One region of the Pseudoalteromonas sp. S3785 genome, then DNA from elsewhere that is predicted to be linked to it. Evidence: predicted binding sites of a transcription regulator. Region 1 holds the regulator's gene; the other holds the start of a gene.
What was found. The regulator ArgR, encoded in region 1, controls arginine synthesis, uptake and breakdown. The targets are predictions, from matches to a motif close to ANTGAATANNTATTCANT.
Positions count from the first base shown of each region.

Region 1 (3,783 bases):
GTGGTACACCTACTGCCAATGCCGAATTTGGTAACGCTGCCAGCGTGTTAGTTGGGGATTTTATTTACACCCGCTCGTTTCAGCTGATGGTGGGACTTGGTAAAATGCAGATTATGCAAGTACTTGCTGATGCAACCAATGTTATTGCCGAGGGCGAAGTATTGCAGCTTATGAATTGCAACGACCCTAACACTACCGAAGCAAGTTACATGCAGGTTATTTATTCTAAAACGGCTAAATTGTTTGAGGCCGCTACAGGGCTTGCGGCTATTATTACCGAGCAAGATAATAGTGTGCTAGATGCGCTTAACTTATACGGTATGCACTTAGGTACTGCTTTTCAATTAGTTGATGATGTGCTTGATTACAACGCAGACGCTAACCAGTTAGGTAAAAATATTGGTGATGATTTAGCAGAAGGCAAACCTACCTTACCATTAATCTATGCTATGCAGCATGGTAGTGATGAGCAAAGAGCCCTTATTCGAGATGCTATTGAACATTGCAATGGTATGGATAACCTTGAGGCTATTTTAACGGCTTTAAAAGAAACCAAGGCGCTTGAATTTACAATGCAAAAGGCGCAGCAAGAAGCAGATAAAGCGATAGCCTGTTTAGACTTTTTAGCTGAATCACAGTATAAGCAAGCATTAATAAGCCTAGCGCGTATTGCTGTAGAGCGAGATCACTAAGGCCATAGCCCTTAATTAGTAAAGGGTAATAATTTTCGAGCAATAAAAAAGCCTGCATATGCAGGCTTTTTTGTATGAAATTTGGCTATTACGCCATGAAATCGACACCTTCTTTGATGTCTTTTTTCAGCGTTTCAAGCATATCGTTTTTAGCTTTTTCTTCAAATGCGCTTAGCTCGCCGTAAGAAAGAATTTCTTCTACGCCGTTTTTACCTAAACGTACTGGATGAGCAAAGTACTCTGCATCACCATTTTCAACAGCAACGTATGCGTAATCTACTACGTCTTCACCTTGTAGGCCTTTAACTAAAGACATACAAAAACGTGCTGCAGCAGCACCCATAGAAAGTGTAGCTGAACCACCGCCCGCTTTAGCATTTACTACTTCAGTACCAGCATTTTGGATACGTGGAGTTAGTGTAGCAACTTCTTCTTCGGTAAAGCTTACGCCTTCAACTTGAGAAAGTAGAGGAAGAATAGTTGTGCCAGAGTGGCCACCAATTACGGGTACTTTTACTGATGCTACGTCTACGCCTTTAAGCTCAGCAACAAATGCTTCTGAACGAATTACGTCAAGCGTAGTAATACCAAATACGCGGCTTGCATCGTAAGTACCTGCTTTTTTGAATACTTCAGCAACGATTGGCACAGTGCCATTTACTGGGTTAGTGATAACACCCACTAATGCTTTAGGGCAGCTAGCAACAATGCCTTCTGCTAATGTTTTGATGATACCTGCGTTTACGTTAAATAAATCCGCACGATCCATACCTGGTTTACGTGGCATACCCGCTGGGATAAGTACGATATCACACCCTTCAAGCGCTTTATTTAAATCGTCTGCGCCAAAACCTGCTACTTTAACATCTGTAGGGATGTGTGATAGGTCAACCGCAACACCTGGTACAACTGGTGCAACATCGTAAAGTGATAATTCAGAACCAGCTGGTAAACCTGTTTTTAATAATAAAGACAACGCTTGACCGATACCGCCTGCAGCACCTAATACAGCAACTTTCATTGGAATTCTCCGTAATTTGAGGTAGGAAATATTTGTGGCTCTTAAGATAATGAAATTAGCGACTAAAAACAAATTTATCCTGCTTATTTCAGGTATATTTTCGACCATAGTTGTAAACTTTGTTGGTTTATCGCAGTAAACTGGCAAGTTAACTAAACAACTGCTGCATAATTATTCATTTTTGTGTAGAATTTGCATTATAAATAACAAAAATGAATAAAGACTATGCAACCTCAAGACAAACAAGAAGCACTGGTAAAAGCGTTTAAAGCACTTTTAAAAGAAGAGAATTTTGGCTCGCAAGGCGAAATAGTCGAAGCATTAAAAGAGCAAGGCTTTGACAATATAAGCCAGAGTAAAGTGTCGCGTATGCTTAGCAAGTTTGGCGCTGTGCGAACCCGTAATGCTAAACAAGAAATGGTGTATTGCCTTCCCGCAGAAATGGGCGTACCAACAGCTAAAAGCCCACTGCGCCAGCTTGTTATTGATATTATGCATAACGAGATGATGATTATTATTACCACCAGCCCAGGCGCAGCGCAGTTAATTGCTCGTTTGTTAGATTCTTTAGGTAAAGCTGATGGTGTTTTAGGCACAATTGCTGGGGATGACACTATTTTTATTGCGCCTGCAAAAATTTCTGAAATTGACATTACGCTTGAGCGCGTACGCATTTTATTTGATACGGTTTAAAGCTGTTTTAAAAAACTAACTGACGGTGCAAAAAACGCTGAGCCCATATCGGCTTGAGTAAAATCAAGCCAATGGTCGTAACACTCTCCTTTTCCTATGCGGCTGTTGAGTACCTTTTCAAACGCACTTCCCGATGCAGAGCATGTAATACTTAGCATACCTTGCTCATAAACATCGCCATACGGCATGCTTTGGTTAAGCAATATTGCTTGGCCGCTCTCATTTTTTAGCTCACTTCTAGTGGCGTGGCTAGTATCTACCTTAGGCTCAATTAAAGTGTTATCTAAACGCGTGCGCCCCATAATATGCTCTTGCTCGCTGAGTGATAAATGCTGCCATACACTCAAGTCATGCTTATAACGCTGGACATGAATATAACTACCTTGGTGCTCAAAGCTGTCGGGCTTATTAACCAGTGCCGTGATTCGTTTTTGCCGCCCATGCGGGGTGTCGCCTGCGTAAATAAAGCCGTTAAAGTCTCGCCCATCTAAAAACCTAAAGTTGCGAATTTGTTCAACCAGCTCTACATCGGGCGAAAACAACTTTAATATTTGCAATGCAAAAAGGTGATTAACATCTTCTCGGTCTGAGCGAATTTGGATAAATAAATCACAGGGCTGTACGCGCATAACAAAATCGCTGTGATTTATATTAGGAAAGCTTTGCAGCTCGCTTGGGATATATTCAGGTAGTATATGCGGCCAATATTGCGCGCCTATGGCCACCATGCAAGAGAGCATGGCCTCCGAGAACTGATCACTAAACTCTTCTTCAATTGCGCTTACGCGCTTAAGCTTTGCGCGCAATGACTCGTCTTGACCATCAAATACATTAAAAAATAAATGCAAACCGTGTAAGTTTGCTTCAGCACAAATCCCAGATTGCGCTTGCGCCATTGTTATTCCTTAGCTTTATAAAACACAGCGAATAACACGTTTGTTATGATTCGAAAAAATTCACCGTGTGAGGTTTTATTTTTATTATAACCTGCTCATTTATTTCAAATGACTGGCCATATTGTGCGGCAACTTCAATCTCTTGATCTGCAATTAAAACAGTGTAAACATAAGCAGAACCTATAAACCGACGGCTTAAAATGCTCACACTTTGAGGATTATCAGCCTGCGTATTTTGCGCAAGCTCAATATGGTGCGGACGTATATACACCAGCCCTTTTATTGCACTGTGCTTATGTTCTTGCTGCGATTGAACAACACCATAAGCGGTTTCGTATTCAGTTGCCGTTAACACTTCTGCGCCTAAGTATATGCCCTGACCCAGAAACTCTGCAACCTCCTTTGTCGCTGGCTTGGCAAAAAGCTGCTCCGGCGTACCTTGTTGGGCTATTTTTCCTTGATGCATTATGGCCAACGTGTC
Region 1 covers NZ_PNCT01000005.1:4,786-8,568, reverse strand. Annotated here, with positions in the region: gene ispB (octaprenyl diphosphate synthase) at 1-692, shown strand, start outside; gene mdh (malate dehydrogenase) at 781-1,713, opposite strand; gene argR (transcriptional regulator ArgR) at 1,939-2,406, shown strand; gene CWC17_RS01485 (Dyp-type peroxidase) at 2,403-3,302, opposite strand; gene CWC17_RS01480 (ABC transporter ATP-binding protein) at 3,346-3,783, opposite strand, start outside.

Region 2 (3,783 bases), on a different contig from region 1:
GCGCAAGCTTTAATAAATTAAGTGCGCCTTGTTGGTCTAATTCTAGACCCGTTAAAAAATTCTCTAACATGGTAACCCTATGGTGTAATCTTTGTTCCGACATGCTCGCCTTGTAGCAAAGCAGTTAAGTTTTCTGGCTTTTGCCAACTGGAAATATACACACCTCGTCGTAAATGTTGGGCAGCGTGTAGGCTGGTCTTCACTTTGACCTCCATCCCGCCCAAAATTACTCCTTCATCAATTAAAGTATCAATGTGTTTTGTGTCAAGTTGATGTAACGGCTGCTTGTTTGCATCAAGTACCGCTTCTACATCGGTCATAAAAATAAGTTCTGCGTTTAAGTTGCTCGCAATCGCTGCCGCAGCTTCATCGGCATTCACGTTGTACCAATTGCCTTGCTCATCAAAGCCGATTGAGCTCACAATAGGTAAGCGACCAAGCTTAAGTAAATCATTCACTATTGAATCATCATTACTTGTGCATTTACCTACTTGACCAAGTGCTTTTAGTTTTTGCGACGCCATCACACCGGCTTCATAAAGGCTTAAACCAACAGGTTTATGCCCTGCATTAATAGCTTGGCTTACCAGCTGCTTATTTGCACTGCCAGCCAACGCCCCCACTATGTAAGGCATTTGCTCACTTGGGCTAATACGTAAGCCTTGGTGTTTTGCACTAGCAAATCCAGCTTGTTGTAGCCAGGTATCAACTAACGAGCCGCCACCATGCACTATTACAAACTGATTATTTTGATCTGTGCTTAATACATCAAACAACGCTTTTGCTGCGTTTTCAGAGTTAAGTACAGCACCACCTAATTTAATTACCCACGTTTTAGTGCTCATTAAAAGGCTCCCTTTAAACCCGTTGTATGATCTAAATTCATAGATAAGTTAATGCACTGCAATGCTTGGCCTGCAGCGCCTTTTAATAAATTATCTATGGCTGCCATAACAATTAACTGCGAGCCTTGTTGCTGCCAACCAATATCAACGTACGGCTGTTTAGCTACACCTTTAATAGAGGGTATTTTATCGCCTAGCAAACGAATCAATGGCTCGTTTTCAAGTACTTTATAAGCATCAGAAACGTTTTCCTTGGTAACGTTTGGCTTAAGCTGTAAATAGATAGTTTCTAAAATCCCACGCGGAAAATTACCTAAGTGCGGTGTAAATAACACCTTGTGTCCCAGGTGCTGTTCGATTTCTGGTCCATGGCGATGGTTAAATAAACCATACGGGGCAAGCGATACTTCGCAAAAGTGAGTACCTACGCTGGCTTTGCGCCCAGCACCAGTTACACCAGAAACCGCATTAATAATTACTTTTTCATCACTTAACAATCCAGCCTGCTGCAGTGGTTTTAACGCATTAAGTGCGGCTGTAGGATAACAACCTGCCACAGCAACAAGTTGTGCGCTTGCTATGGCATCACTATTCCACTCAGCTAACCCGTAAGCCGCTTCACTTAATAGCTCAGGGTGTTGATGCTCAAAGCCATAGTAAGTGACGTAGTCGTCATTACTAGCAAGGCGGTAGCCGCCAGATAAATCAAATACTTTTTTACCCATGGCTAAAAATTGCGGGGCTAAATCAACACTTACTTTATGATCAGTACATAAACAGATGAAATCAGCGCTTGCGTTAATAACATCAAACGCAGAGTCACTTAGAGGTAATAATGGCAAGTCCAGTAATCCGTTATGCTCTGGGTATAAATCACTTAATAACTTATGTTTATCTAAACTTCCCTCAGACACATAACAACCTGATAAAGTTAAATTAGGGTGCTTAGCAACTAAACTTGCTAATTCTGCGCCGCTGTAACCGCTTGCGCCAATAATCACTACATTCATTTGTTACTCGATTATAAATTTACTACTAAATAGGGGTGGTGTTCGCTTACACTAGCTTAGATGCTAGCTAATACTTTTCTTAATGAATTGTTGATTATCGTCGCATTATCTTCATGGCTATACTTAATATATTTATGCTTAAAAAGTGAATTGATATTCATCATAAATACTTTTATATTGTTATGCAATTAAATTGAATAATTATTTTGGATTTTTTTATGTCTTTGCCGTCATTTATCTCAATGTACCAACAACTCATTGCTGCCCCCTCTATTAGTGCAATAGAGGATGATCTTTGTATGAGTAATAAAGGGGTAATAGAGTTACTTGCACAGTGGTGTGAAAGCCTTGGTTTTACTTGCGAAATTATAGAATTAGAAGGCGGTAAAGGCCGATACAATTTATTAGCTAAGCGTGGCCAAGGTGATGGCGGTTTAATGCTTGCAGGGCACACCGATACTGTACCGTTTGATGATAGCCGCTGGAACCACAACCCGTTTAAACTAACAGAGCAGAATAATAAGTTGTATGGATTAGGCAGCATTGATATGAAGGGCTTTTTTGCTTTTGTGCTGCAAGCAATTAGTGAACTTGATGAAAAGCAACAATCTCAGCCTATTTTAATACTTGCCACTGCCGATGAAGAAACTACCATGGCGGGTGCACAGCAAATTTGTAAGCACCCTAATTTAAAACCTGCTCGCTGTATAATTGGCGAACCTACTGATATGACTCCTGTATTTACCCACAAGGGGCATATGAGTACCGCTATAAGAGTGGTTGGTCGTTCAGGTCATAGCTCCGATCCCGAACGTGGACTTAACGCCATCGAAGTCATGCATAAAGTGATTACAAAATTGCTGCTCTTAAAAGAGCAGTTAAAGAATAAATATTCAGTTGAACATTTTGAAATACCTTACCCTACTTTAAACTTAGGCAATATTCATGGTGGTGATAATGCAAACCGCATTTGTGGGTGCTGCGAAATGCACATAGATATGCGCCCACTTCCGGGGTTAAGCATTAAAGACCTACAAGCTTTGCTTATTGATGCCACCAGCGATATAAACGCACAATACCCAAACGCAGTGAGCGTGATTGATTTACACGACCCCATTCCTGCTTTTAGCGGTAGCACCGACAGCGCACTCGTTAAAATGGCAGAAAAAATTGCAGGAGAGAAAGCTGTTGCCGTTAACTATTGCACAGAGGCGCCGTTTATCCAGCAACTTGGCTGTGAAACAATAGTCATGGGGCCTGGCTCTATTAATCAAGCCCACCAACCCGATGAGTTTTTAGCAATGGAGAAAATAAACCCATCGCAAAAAATTATAACTGACATTATTAAAGCAAACTGCTTTAACGCATAAAAAAAGACTGTATTAAAAACCAACATCATAAATAGCAAAGGCGCCCAATGGCGCCTTTGCTTTAGTAATACCTATGCGTTACTGCATATACTTACTTAAGTACTTTTTAAATACAGGGTCTGTTTTTGCAAGCTCTTTTTGCTCAGCTAAAATCTCTTTTAATATAACCCCCGATGTTAGCGGGTTAGCCAATACAACTCTAAATACCACTGTCGGTTGATTGTCATACTTTGAAGGTGTTAAACGAGTCCGCGATACAAACGAGCGCCCTGATTCACGTTGGCGTTTTTGCATACTGGCAGTAAAGCGGTTAAGCGAGGCGAAAATTTCTAATCGTGTTGCGGCATCCGCTTGGGCTATAGCCTGCTTAATTTGTTTAGGCACATAACGGTATGTAAGTAAACACAACTCAGGCTCAGAAATCAGCTCAAAGTCTTCATCGGCTTTAATTAAATCTGCAAAGTAATGTGCTTTTTTGATACTACGATCAATCAGCATTTCGTACCCTTTACGACCAATTACACGTAAGCAAGCATGTACTAACATAGCCATACCAGG
Region 2 covers NZ_PNCT01000070.1:22,164-25,946, forward strand. Annotated here, with positions in the region: gene CWC17_RS16275 (ornithine carbamoyltransferase) at 1-70, opposite strand, end outside; gene argB (acetylglutamate kinase) at 78-845, opposite strand; gene argC (N-acetyl-gamma-glutamyl-phosphate reductase) at 845-1,855, opposite strand; gene argE (acetylornithine deacetylase) at 2,074-3,225, shown strand; gene panP (pyridoxal-dependent aspartate 1-decarboxylase PanP) at 3,304-3,783, opposite strand, start outside.
Region 2: the regulator ArgR is predicted to act here: its motif matches at 2,000-2,017, upstream of argC (N-acetyl-gamma-glutamyl-phosphate reductase).